Regions from separate parts of the Luteibacter sp. P4_D7_3 genome, predicted to be linked through region 1. Evidence: riboswitches for the same ligand, from Rfam matches in the RefSeq annotation. Region 1 holds a riboswitch; each other region holds the start of a gene.
What was found. Region 1 has a riboswitch for cobalamin ahead of AC1DSN_RS04645 (TonB-dependent receptor domain-containing protein). Riboswitches for the same ligand answer to the same signal wherever they lie in the genome.
Positions count from the first base shown of each region.

Region 2: it holds a riboswitch for cobalamin, as region 1 does, so the genes downstream of both, AC1DSN_RS00380 (ribonucleoside-diphosphate reductase subunit alpha) here and AC1DSN_RS04645 (TonB-dependent receptor domain-containing protein) in region 1, are expected to answer to the same signal.
Region 3: it holds a riboswitch for cobalamin, as region 1 does, so the genes downstream of both, AC1DSN_RS02995 (CoA-acylating methylmalonate-semialdehyde dehydrogenase) here and AC1DSN_RS04645 (TonB-dependent receptor domain-containing protein) in region 1, are expected to answer to the same signal.
Region 4: it holds a riboswitch for cobalamin, as region 1 does, so the genes downstream of both, btuB (TonB-dependent vitamin B12 receptor) here and AC1DSN_RS04645 (TonB-dependent receptor domain-containing protein) in region 1, are expected to answer to the same signal.

Region 1 is NZ_JBFUIT010000025.1:16,211-19,381, forward strand. It holds gene AC1DSN_RS04645 (TonB-dependent receptor domain-containing protein) at 1-1,583, opposite strand, end outside; cobalamin riboswitch at 1,721-1,956, opposite strand; gene nagA (N-acetylglucosamine-6-phosphate deacetylase) at 2,003-3,148, opposite strand; gene AC1DSN_RS04655 (SIS domain-containing protein) at 3,166-3,171, opposite strand, start outside.
Region 2 is NZ_JBFUIT010000001.1:87,898-91,068, reverse strand. It holds gene AC1DSN_RS00380 (ribonucleoside-diphosphate reductase subunit alpha) at 1-1,008, opposite strand, end outside; cobalamin riboswitch at 1,176-1,387, opposite strand; gene AC1DSN_RS00375 (hybrid sensor histidine kinase/response regulator) at 1,578-3,171, shown strand, end outside.
Region 3 is NZ_JBFUIT010000014.1:1,948-5,118, forward strand. It holds gene AC1DSN_RS02990 (aldo/keto reductase) at 5-988, shown strand; cobalamin riboswitch at 1,029-1,247, shown strand; gene AC1DSN_RS02995 (CoA-acylating methylmalonate-semialdehyde dehydrogenase) at 1,371-2,894, shown strand; gene AC1DSN_RS03000 (acyl-CoA dehydrogenase family protein) at 2,906-3,171, shown strand, end outside.
Region 4 is NZ_JBFUIT010000118.1:1,168-4,338, forward strand. It holds gene AC1DSN_RS11975 (S1 family peptidase) at 1-1,197, shown strand, start outside; cobalamin riboswitch at 1,366-1,595, shown strand; gene btuB (TonB-dependent vitamin B12 receptor) at 1,715-3,171, shown strand, end outside.

The DNA of each region.
Region 1 (3,171 bases):
TTGTACTCGTCACCGCTGTCACGGTCCTTCGGCTGCTGCAGGGTGGCGTAGCCACGCAGGTGCCAGCCGTCCACGTCCGCGCCCAGCTGTCCTTCAACGCCACGGATGCGTGCCTTGCTGACATTGATCGGCAGGAAGTTCGCATCGAAGCCGATCAGGTCGTTCACCCGCGTCTGGTAGGCGTTCACCGCCCAGTTCCAGATGCCCGGGCGGGCCGACAGGCCGATCTCGGCCGTGCGCGACTTCTCCGGGCTCAGGTTCACCGGCGCGCCGTACGGGTAGTACTCGTCGTTGAAGGTCGGCGCGTGGAACGCGGTGCCGTAGGAGGCGGTGACCTTCATGCCGTTGTCGAAGCGGAAGCCGTACGCGGCCTGGCCGGTGGTGTGGTTGCCGAACTGGTTGTTGTGGTCGTGACGTGCCGACAGCTGGATCTCATTGGCGCCGAAGATGCCCTGGTACAGCGCGAACACGCCGGTGTTCTCGCGCGTGTCCTTCAGGTAATCCGTGTCGCTCTTCAGCTTCTCCTGCTGGAAGTCCACGCCGACGCTGAGCGTCTGGCCCGGAGCGAGCGTGAAATCGTTCTGCCAGGAGGCCTGGTTGCGCTTGGAGTACAGGTAACCCACGCGCGCCTTGTCGACGCCGTAGTTCACGAAGTCCAGGGTCTTGTCGGCGCCGTTGAGGTAGTTGTCGGCGCGGTCCTGGTTCTGGCCCAGGCTGATCGACATGCGCCAGTTCTCCAGCGCGTTGAACGCGAGCTTGGTGCCGGCGACCTGCTGCGAGCGGCGGGTCAGGTTCTGGAAGTCACCGTCGTATTCGATGTCGCCCTTGCTACGCAGCCAGCTGCCGGTGAGCTCCGTACCGTCGTCCCAGCGGTAGCCGCCGGAGAGCGCGCCGTTATAGGTGCGGTAGGCGTCATGGTCGGGTTCGTCGGTGAAGCAGCCTTTGAAGGCCTCGCCCGCACCGACACGGCAGGCATTGATGCCCGAGGTGTACTGGCCGCCGAGGCTGGCGTTGTACCAGCTGTGCTGCGTGCCACCGGACAGGCCGAACTGGCCGTCGGTGTAGCCGTGGCTGCCACCGGTGACCGACACCGAAGGCGTGGGCGCTTCGCCGGCCTGGCCGTGGCGGGTGAAGATCTGGATGACGCCACCGATGGCGTCCGAGCCATACAGGCTCGACTGCGGGCCGCGAACGATCTCGATGTGGTCGATCTGGTCCACCGGCAGCTGCTCGTAGGCCGGGATGCCGGCACCGACCGTGCCGACGCGCACACCGTCCAATAGGACCAGGGTGTGCGAGGAGTTGGTGCCGCGCATGAACAACGATGTCTGCTGGCCGATGCCACCGGTGTTCGCCATGACGATGCCCGGCAGGCCGGTGAGCAGGTCCTGCACGCTGACCGGCTGCAGGCGCTCGATGTCCTCGCGGGTGATCAGCGTGACCGGGGCGAGCACTTCGTCGAGCGGCGTGGCCGCACGGTTGGCCGTGACCACCACCGGATCGAGCTTCTCGGCGGGAGCGTCGGCCGCGTGGGTGGCGGCGATGGACGACAGCAGGRCCATCGCGAGCAGGGTCTTCTTCATGGAGCCGTTTCCTTAGTGCGTCGCTAAAGGCGAAACGGAGGACAAACGGCGAACGGCATGCGGGCACGGATCGACCCGGAACGCTGTCCGGATCCGCCCTCCGCGAATCGCCCAACATAAAACGCCCCGCGAGTGTCGCGAGGCGAATGCATCGGGCCGGTCTCCGGACTCGCGTCAGCCACCTGCCGTGGCGGAACCCGGCGCCTTCCCGCTTTCGCAGTGGCGTATGGCCGGTTTCCGTAAAGACCTTCAGGCCTTCCTGTCGCTTACCGTTGCGGGGGCAGTGCCGGAATAGTCGCGAGGCGACGCACCGGCTTCCCGTTTCATCCCACCAGCGACCGCCGGCCGGGACACCCGAACGGCGCCACTCTAGCGGGCCGCCGGGTTCATGTCACGCGGATTTAACAAACGTGACGGTGTCAGCCGACGACGCGGACGCCACCGATCCAGGTCTCGACGACCTCGTGGTTGTGGTCCATCACGACCAGGTCGGCACGGTAGCCGGCGGCGATGTGGCCGTGGGTGGCGCCGAGGCCGAGGAAGGCGGCCGGGTAGGTCGAGGCCATGCGGGCGGCTTCGTCATAAGGCACGCCGACCATGTTGATCGTGTTGCGTACGGCCGTGGCCATGTCCAGCGCGGAGCCGGCCAGGGTGCCGTCGGCGGTCTGGCAGACACCGTCCTTCACCGTGATCGTCTCGCCCTTCAGCACGAAGGTCGGGTCGTCGGAGCCGACCGGCGGCATGGCATCGGTCACCAGCATCATCTTCTCGCGCGCCTTCGCCGCGATGGCGACACGCAAGGAAGCCGGATGCACGTGGTGGCCGTCGACAATCAGGCCGCACCAGCTGGCGGGATCCTCGAGTGCGGCGCCGACCACACCAGGTTCGCGGCTGGTGAACGGGGTCATGGCGTTGAACAGGTGCGTGAAGCCGCGAATGCCAGTGGCCAGCGCGTTACGCGTGGTGTCGTAGTCGGCGGCGGTGTGGCCGGCAGCGACGATGACGCCGTTGGCGACCAGCTCCTGCAGCACGGCGGCGCTGGCGCGTTCCGGTGCGAGGGTGAGCAGAGTCACGCCGCCGTGGCGGCGCGCGACCATCGCCACGTCACTCGCATCGGCGATGCGGAACTTGGCCGGATCGTGCACGCCCTTGCGTTCGGGCGCGATGAACGGGCCTTCGAGATGGATGCCGAGCACGCCGGGCACGCCCTGGGCCACGGCTTCGTTCACGGCGTCGATAGCCTTCGCCATGACGTCGACATCGTCGCTGATGAGGGTGGGCAGGAAGCCGGTCGTGCCGAACTTCGCATGCGCCTCGCCGATCCTGCGGATCGCATCGACGGTGGGTACGTCGTTGAACAGCACGCCACCGCCGCCGTTGACCTGGCAGTCGATAAAGCCGGGTAGCAGGGTGCGGCCACCGAGATCGTGGCGTTCCGCCGCGCGCACGCGCGGATCGGATGGCAGCGCGAGACCGGTGATTTTTCCGTCGTCGATGAGGACGGCAAAGCCACCCTGGAATCCGTTATCGGTAAGGACGCGGCCGTTGACGAGGGCGAGGGTCATACGAGGAACTCCATGAATCAGAC
Region 2 (3,171 bases), on a different contig from region 1:
CTTGCGCTTGCCGCCCTGGTTCACCGCGGCAACCGAGGCGTCGAGCGTTTTCAGCCAGGGCACGAGGCCGTTCGAATGGCCGTTGGTGCCTTTGATCAGCGAACCGCGCGAGCGGATGCGCGAGTAGGCCAGGCCGATGCCGCCAGCGAACTTCGATAGCTGGGCCACGTCGCCATACTTGGCGTAGATGGATTCCAGCGCGTCCTGCGGGGAGTCGAGCAGGAAGCACGACGACAGCTGCTCATGCGCGGTGCCGGCGTTGAACAGGGTCGGCGAGCTGGCCAGGTACTCCAGCGACGAGAGCATGCGGTACAGCTCGAGCGTCTCGGCCACGTCGTTGCCGCCGAGCGCGCAGGCGATGCGCATGAAGAAATACTGCGGCGTTTCGATCACGAAGCGCTTGGTCGGGTGGCGCAGCAGGTAGCGGTCGTACACCGTGCGCAGGCCGAAATACTCGAAGCGACGCGAACCGGTCGTGTCGATCGCATCGTTGAGCTTGCGCGCGTTGATCTGCACGAAGTCGCGGAGGCGCTCGTTGAGGATGCCCAGGTCGAAGCCGGTCGAGATCGACTGCGAGAAGGACTGGATGTCCTGGCCCGACACTTCCTTGTCGACGAACGCGGCGAGCAGGCGCGCGGCGAGCTGGCCGTATTCCGGCTCTTCGGCCGTGAGCGCGGCCGAGGTGCGGATCGACAGCTGGTCGAGTTCCTGGGTGGTGGCGCCGTCGTACAGGCCGCCGATCGTCTTCAGCGCCACGCGCATCGGATCGACCGCAAACAGGCCATCGGCGCTGCGCGTCACCGCGCGCACGATTTTGTTCACGTCGACCACTTCGTGGCCGCCGTTGCGCTTGGTCACGCGCATCTGTCCGGGGTTGTGCGGCGGCGTCAGCGCGAAGGCCGGCGGCGCGTCGTTCTTGTAACCGGCGGCAGGCGCCTTGTCGGTTGCTGCGGAGGGAGTGGCGGCCGCGTCGGCCGTCTCGGTGCGCTCGCGCGCTGCGGAATCCATCGTCGTCATTGTGTTGGCAGCCCCATGGCCTTGGTCAAACCTCCGTCCCGAGGGTCGGCTCGATGCGATGGGGGCAAAACACGGGAAATGTCGGGGACGGAGCGCCTTTGAAGGCCTCCGGTCCGCGACGTGCTTCCCCGCGGAAGCCGTCACCACTATCGAGGCCTCTCGGGCACCGATTGCTGGCAGGTCTTCGGACTCGTGGACGTGGACCTTGCGGTCCGCCTACCCGTCGCTTCCCAGTCCCCGAAGGACCAGTGCATTGAACGGGATCGTTTCCACTTACCGCTGCGGGGCAGTTCCGGATTCACACCGGTATTCCCTATTAAGTCCGACGGGCAGTCGCGCCTCTCCGGACACCAACGAGACACACGATATAGCTGGCGAAGGGGTGCGTCAACACAAGATGTAGGGTGTTGGCGTAGGTGGTTGATCGGCTGGGGAGTCCCTGTTGTCAAGCGTTTTTCGACGGCTCGCCAATGAAGGTTCTGTGAAGGCCGTCTACACAAAGGGAACCACAATGAACCGATAAAATCGCCGCCCACCAGCCTCCCACGATTGCTCGACAGATGCCCTCATCGTTCGCATTGCAGGACCAGACTCTCCTTTCCCATGCGCTCGATGCCCTGCCATTTGGCTTTGCGGCCGTGTCGGCTTCGGGAGAGCTGCTCTACGCCAACGCCTGGGTGACCGCCCGCTTGCGCGAACACGAGCCTTCGGGGTTCCTCGGCCTGTGGGACCCCGACAGCCGCGATCGCCTTGTCGCGGCGCTGCCGCTGGTCATACCAGGCAACGGCGTGCGCGAGCTGGCCCTCGCCACGGTCGATGGAGCCCACGTGCGGGTATCGCTCGAAGCCCGGCCGGGTTTGCCAGCCACCGCGGCGGTGACGATCCGTTCGGCGGGAGAGGGCACCGACGGCTCCGGTGCCGCCGAAGATCGCCGCGTTGCCCTGATCGAGATCGGCAACCTGCTGCGCGATCTGGAAGATCCGATCGATATTGCCTACCGTGTCGCCGAGGTACTCGGCCGGACGCTGAAGGTGAGCCGGGCCGGCTACGGCACGATCGACCCGGTGGCCGAAACCATCACGGTGGAGCGAGACTGGAATGCGCCAGGGATCCAGACCCTCGCCGGCGTACTGCACTTTCGCGACTACGGCAGCTACATCGATGAGCTCAAACGTGGCGTGACCACGGTGATCACCGACGCCCGGACGGACCCACGCACGGCTGCCACCGCCGATGCCCTGGCCGGCATCACCGCCTTGTCCTTCATCAATATGCCGGTGACGGAACGGGGCGGCTTCGTCGCCCTCCTGTACCTCAACCACGCGGACCCTCGCGACTGGTCCGAGGAAGAGATCAGCTTCGTCAGCGAAGTAGCCAGCCGCACGCGCGTGGCCGTGGAACGGCGCCGTGCCGAGCACGAGCTCCGGCTACTGGCCAAAGATCTCGAGCGCCAGGTCGTCGAGCGTACCTACGAGCGCGACCGGGTCTGGACTCTCTCCAGCGACATCCTGGTCGTGGCCGACACCGACACCCGCCTGCTATCGGTCAATCCGGCGTGGACAACCATCCTGGGCTGGAGCGAGCGCGACACGTTAGGTCGTTCCTATCTCGACTTCGTTCACCCGGAAGACATCTCGCGCACCCAGGACGAAACCGGCCACCTGGCCGATGGCGAGACCACGCTTCGCTTCGAGAACCGCTATCGCACCGCCGACGGTGGCTTGCGCACGCTCTCGTGGCGAGCGGTGCCCAGCGAGGGCCTGATCTTCGCCGTGGCCCGTGACGTCTCGGCTGAGCGTGACCGCGAAGCAGCGCTGGACGTGGTCCAGGAGCAGTTGCGCCAGGCGCAGAAGATGGATGCGATCGGTAACCTCACCGGCGGCGTGGCCCACGATTTCAACAACCTCCTCCAGGTGATCAGCGGCAATCTGCAGTTACTCGCCGCCGACGTCTCCGGGAACGAACGCGCGGAGCGTCGCGTCGCCAATGCCATGGCGGGTGTCACGCGCGGCTCCAAGCTTGCCGCACAGCTGCTCGCGTTCGGTCGCCGCCAGCCGCTGGCACCCAAGGTCGTCAACATCGGTCGCTTCGTCCGCGACATGGACGAACTGTTGCGCCGCGCGTTGGGCGAGGCCATCGAGGTGGAAACCGTGA
Region 3 (3,171 bases), on a different contig from region 1:
CGACATGCAGACACGCAAACTCGGATCGACCGGCCTCGAAGTTTCCGCCATCGGCCTCGGCTGCATGGGACTGCGCTTCGGCTACGGCCCCGCCACCGAACGCGAACCGGCCATCGCCCTGATCCGGGCGGCGGTCGAGCGCGGGGTAACCTTCTTCGATACGGCCGAGGTCTACGGCCCGTTCACCAACGAGGAAGTCGTTGGCGAGGCACTCGCCCCCTTCCGCGACAAGGTGGTGATCGCCACCAAGTTCGGCTTCGACGTTGGCGGTGTGCCAGGCGCACTCAATAGTCGCCCCGAACACATCAGGGCCGTTGCCGAGGCCTCGTTGAAGCGCCTGCGCACCGATGTGATTGACCTGTTCTACCAGCATCGCGTCGACCCGTCCGTACCCATCGAAGAGGTGGCCGGCGCGGTCAAGGACCTGATCGCCGAAGGCAAGGTGAAGCACTTCGGCCTGTCGGAAGCGGGCGTGCAGACCATCCGCCGCGCTCACGCCGTGCAGCCTGTGGCGGCCCTGCAGAGCGAATACTCGCTGTTCTGGCGGGAGCCGGAAGCCGAAGTGATGCCGACCCTGGAAGAACTCGGCATCGGCTTCGTTCCTTTCAGCCCGCTGGGCAAGGGCTTTCTTACCGGCAAGATCGACGCCGCTACGAGCTTCGACAGCAAGGACTTCCGCAACAGCGTGCCGCGTTTCTCTGCGGAGTCGCGCAAGGCGAATCAGGCACTCATCGATCTGCTGGGTACCATCGCAAACGCGAAGCACGTCACGCCGGCACAGATCGCGCTCGCCTGGCTGCTGCACCAGAAGCCATGGATCGCGCCGATTCCGGGCACGACCAAGCTGCATYGACTGGAAGAGAACCTAGGTGCGGCCGACCTCGCACTCAGCGACGAGGATCTGCGCGACATCCACGACTCGGTCTCGAAGATTCCGCTGCAGGGAGAGCGTTATCCGGCCCACCTGCAGGCGCTCGTCGGCCGCTGAGTTCTACCGCACTGCAGCTTGAGCGGTTCGGCCACCCGGCTACACTCGGGAGATCACAGGTGTCCTGTCGTCGCTTACGCGGCGCGCAGGGTGAAACGGGAAGCCGGTGCGGATCGCGAGATCCTATTCCGGCGCTGCCCCCGCAACGGTAAGCGAGAACACCCGACGAGAGACCACTGCGCTAGCGCGGGAAGGTGTCGGGGTGGTGCGGTACGCATCGCTCGCAAGCCCGGAGACCGGCCTGTGCAGGCGCCTTAGGGTGCCTCCTCGGGTGTTGCGGCGGGCAACCGGACGGGCTGATACGGCGCGGCCACCCGCTGCTCCGGGTCCTCTTGTCTGCTCCGCAGCACCCATTTCGCGGGTGAGCGTACGGAGCAGGACCATGAACAAGCTGGACTCAGTTGCGGCCGATGTCGCGACCGTAAAGTTGCTGATCGACGGCGTCTTCGTCGAATCCCAAACCACCGAATGGCGCGATGTCGTCAATCCCGCCTCACAGGCCATCCTCGCGCGCGTGCCATTCGCCACGGCTGACGAGGTGAACGCTGCCGTTGCCGCCGCCACGCAAGCGTTCAAGACCTGGCGCAAGACGCCCATCGGCGTACGCGCGCGTATCTTCCTCAAGTACCAGCAACTGATTCGCGAGCACATGGGCGAGCTGGCCACCCTGCTCAGCGCCGAACAGGGCAAGACCCTTCCCGACGCGGAAGGCGACGTGTTCCGGGGCCTCGAAGTGGTCGAGCACGCGGCCGCCATCGGCAACCTGCAGCTGGGCGAACTCRCCAACAACGTGGCCGGCGGCGTCGACACCTACACTCTCCTGCAGCCGATTGGTGTCTGCGCGGGTATCACGCCGTTCAATTTCCCCGCGATGATTCCGCTGTGGATGTTCCCGATGGCGATCGCCACCGGCAACACCTTCGTGCTGAAGCCGTCCGAGCAGGACCCGATGGTGACGATGCGCCTGGTGGAACTGGCGCTCGAAGCCGGCGTCCCGAAGGGCGTACTCAACGTGGTGCACGGCGGCGAAGACGTGGTCAACGCGATTTGCGACCACGCCGATATCAAGGCGGTGTCCTTCGTCGGCTCCACGCGTGTCGGCACGCACGTCTATCACCGTGCATCGCAGACCGGCAAGCGGGTGCAGTGCATGATGGGCGCGAAGAACCACGCCGTGGTGCTGCCCGATGCCAACAAGGACCAGACGCTCAACGCGCTCGCGGGCGCGGCGTTCGGCGCGGCGGGACAGCGTTGCATGGCGGCTTCGACCGCGGTGCTCGTCGGCGAGTCGCAATCCTGGATAGCCGACCTCGTAAGCAAGGCGAAGACGCTGAAGGTCGGCGCAGGCAACGCCGCCGATACCGATGTCGGCCCACTGATTTCCTGTGCGGCGCGCGAGCGCGTCGAGGCCTTTATTGCCTCGGGTATCGAGCAAGGCGCCATCCTCGAGCTCGATGGCCGCAAACCGCGGGTGCCGGGCTTCGAGGACGGCAACTTCGTCGGTCCGACCATCTTTTCCGGCGTGCGACCCGGCATGCGCATCTACGACGAGGAAATCTTCGGGCCGGTGCTGGTCATCCTTGCCGCCGACTCGCTCGACGACGCGATCGCGCTGGTCAACGCCAATCCGAACGGTAACGGCACGGCCGTGTTCACCCAGTCCGGTGCCGCTGCGCGTCGCTTCCAGGAAGACATCGACGTGGGCCAGGTGGGTATCAACGTGCCCATTCCCGTCCCGGTACCGCTGTTCTCCTTCACCGGCTCGCGCGCCTCGAAGCTGGGCGACCTCGGCCCCTACGGCAAGCAGGTCGTCATGTTCTATACCCAGACCAAGACGGTGACACAGCGCTGGTTCGACGACGACACGCTACACGTCGGCGTCAACACCACCATCAGTCTCAAGTGATGGCCGCGGTCATGGATATTCCCCGGACACCACCGCCACAAACGGACCTGAGCGAAGACCAGCTCGCGTTTCGCGATGCCGCGCACGCGTTCGCCCTGGCCGAGCTTGCGCCACATGCGGCGCGCTGGGACGCAGAGAGCGAGTTCCCGCGTGAGGCGATAAGCAGGGCCGGCGACCTTGGTTTCTGCGGCCTTTACGTTGACGAAAAGGCCGGTGGCACGGGGCTCACGCGCCTGGATGCGACCATCGTCTTCGAGGAACTCGCTGCCATCGATCC
Region 4 (3,171 bases), on a different contig from region 1:
ATCTTCCGCGTGCATGTCGACCTGCCACTTACTTTTGACGATTTCGCCAAGAGTTACCTGGCGCAGGCCGACACCTTTTTCGATTCCCAGTGGAAGGAGCTTCTCGGCCGGGAGGATGCCAACATGTTTCCCAAGGGTGATGGCAGCAAAAAAATCCTTGCCGCCGGTGCGCCGCTCGATGCCTACCCCATGGCACTTCGTCGTGGTGCTAACAACGAGTGGACCTACTGGATACCCGAGCACGCGAAGTCAGCACTTCCAGGCAATGGCTTCGTCGATGCCGGCCTGTTGGGGAAAGTCATACTGCTGCATGTGCGAAAGCCAGACGATCTGCCCCTGGCCAAGCTGTACTCCGACGCCGCCGGCCTCGTGGACCTGATCTTCAAAGCCTCCACGTTCACGCGTGACGTGGGCGACGAGAAAGTCAGGATGACGTCGCTCGGGTCGCCCATCAGCGACGTTGTCGTCGTCGATCGATGGCATCGGCGTTGGCAGCATCGCGACTTTGCCTTCCCGGCTATCGACGCCGTGCTCGAGGTGTACTCGCTACCCGTGCCCGACGGTTATGTCGTTCTCCTGTCGAAGACGCAGTCGCGTTTCCGGCACGCCGATAGCGTCCAGACCGAAACCCTCCTCGGACTGATCTCCACGACCTACGACGGTAGCTTCGCTGCCTGGAAGGAATTCCTCCAGCAAGGTGACTGGGTGCCCACGGAGCTGGCCTCTGCGAATCTCGCCATCGACTTCGGCAAGCGGTTTTCCATCGCGCCGGCGGGATTCTCGCTTAGCTATGGCCCGGATTTGCAGCCGATCGAAGCCAACGGTGAGCTCGCCGTCAGCTACGGCTATCTGGGACGCGACGGCAGCGCGACGCTGGGTATCGCGGGCATTAGCGCTCAGCCGGATATGGACAAGTACACCGCCGTACGCATCAATCGGCATCCGAAGCCATTCCCTGACTCGCCGCGCGATTATCTTTCCGGCTGGAAGGACATCGTTACCCGCGCCCACCCAGGGGACGGACAGCCGTACAAGGACTCCGACATGAGCTGGGCTGGCACGACGCTCGGTACGCCTGGTGCCGATACCAACGTGCTCTACACCTTGTACTACGGAAGCGACGCCAATCCGTCGGATGCGGTCATGAAGCAGCGGCTGGCCAACGCGGTGAAAGGCGCGACGGTTCGCGAGCACTGATCGCCCTGTGGGGCGACGATGATTGACCGGTGAACACAACACCGTGCTGTGGTCGGGCAGCAAGGAATTCGATGCAACCTTTTAAGGCTTTTGGGGCACTCAGCGGCCGGCTCGGCCGCGCACCCTTCTTTTAATTGGCCATCTATGCCGCCGTGTGCCGCGTTCGGATACACTACTTGCGCCCAAGGTGATCCAAGGCTTCAGTGCCGAGGATTGAAACGGGAATCCGGTGACGTGCGCGGCCTTTCGAGGCTGCCACCATTCCGGAGCTGCCCCCGCAACGGTAGGCGAGCAAAGGTCGGCATCAAGTCACTGTGCCATAGGCATGGGAAGGCGCCGTCCGGTAGGGATTCCCTGCGCTCGCGAGCCCGGAGACCGGCCATGAGGTACACCGGACAGGCGGAGGGCCATGTCGTGGGTTGCCGTCGGCCTTTTGCCCTCCGCGATCCTGTCTTCCCGCCTCCTGTTCCTCGCCATTGATGCCGCGCGGGTAGGCGCGGTTAGCAGGAGTTGTTTTGTGTCATTTCGTTCTTCCACCCTCGCGGTCTCCATCGCGATCGCTTTGCTCGTGCCCGCTGCGGCCATCGCCGATGATGCTTCCACCGATCTGGACAAGGTCGTCGTCACGGCCAGTCGCACAGACCAGACCCAGAGCCAGGTCCTCGCCGCCTCGACGGTGATCGACCGCGCCGATATCGAGCGTCTCCAGCCGCATTCCCTGGCTGACCTGCTGCGCGGTACCCCGGGCGTGTCGATCGCCAACAACGGCGGTCCGGGCAAGGCCACGTCCGTGTTCCTGCGCGGTACCGAATCCGATCACGTGCTGGTGATGGTGGACGGGGTCAAGATCGGCTCGGCCACCTCCGGCACTGCTGCCTTCCAGGACATCCCGGTCGACCAGATCGAGCGCATCGAAATCGTGCGCGGTCCGTACTCCAGCCTTTACGGTTCGGAAGCGCTCGGTGGCGTCATCCAGATCTTCACCCGTCATCCCGAGGGCGCGTTCGTACCGAACTTCTCGGTAGGCGTGGGCTCATACGACGCGGCGAGCGGTTCCGTCGGTTTCGCCGGTCGCGGTGCGCAAGGCTGGTACTCCGTCCAGGCAACCCATGACCAGACCGACGGCATCAATGCGTGCCGCGGGAAGCCCAGCCCGGGCGGCGCCGGCTGCTTCACGTATGAGCCCGACAGGGATGGTTACAAGAATAATGCGCTGTCTTTGCTGGGCGGCTGGCGTTTCGACGACCAGTGGGACGCTGACGCCACGGCGACGCGTACGGAAGGCCGCAACCACTACGACGGCACCAGCAGCAACTTTGCCCAGTCGGCGACACAGGTATTGGGCAGCCGCGTGCGCTACAAGCCGGCGCAGGACATCCTGATCACCGCCAGCCTGAGCCGTAGCGAAGATCTTTCGACCGACTACGAGAATGGCGTTTACGCCGACACGTTCAACACGCATCGTGACCTCGCTTCCCTCCAGGCCGATCTCGGTCGCGTCGGTGAGAGCGCCGGCCTCACCACCGTGGGCTTCGATTGGCAACGCGATCGCGTGGTTGGCAGCACCGACTACCTCGTCGATGCACGCCGCAACCACGCGCTGTTTGCCGAGTGGCAGCAGGAGTACGGCGACAGCTCCGTACAGGGCAGCGTGCGTCGTGACGAGAACAGCCAGTTCGGCGGCAAGACCACCGGCAGCCTCCAGTACGGCTATGCGCTGACGAAGACCTTGCGCGTGACCGCTAGCTACGGCACCGCTTTCAAGGCGCCGACCTTCAACGACCTGTATTTCCCCGACTACGGCAATCCGGATCTGGGCCCGGAGACATCGAAGAACTGGGAGCTGGGGTTGCGGGGCACGCCGGGCTGGGGCCACTGGTCCGTCAACGGCTTCCAGAACAAGATCGACCATTTGATCGTGTTCGACTCGAGCCTGAGTGGTCCGCTGTTCCCGTTCGGCGGGGCGAATAACAT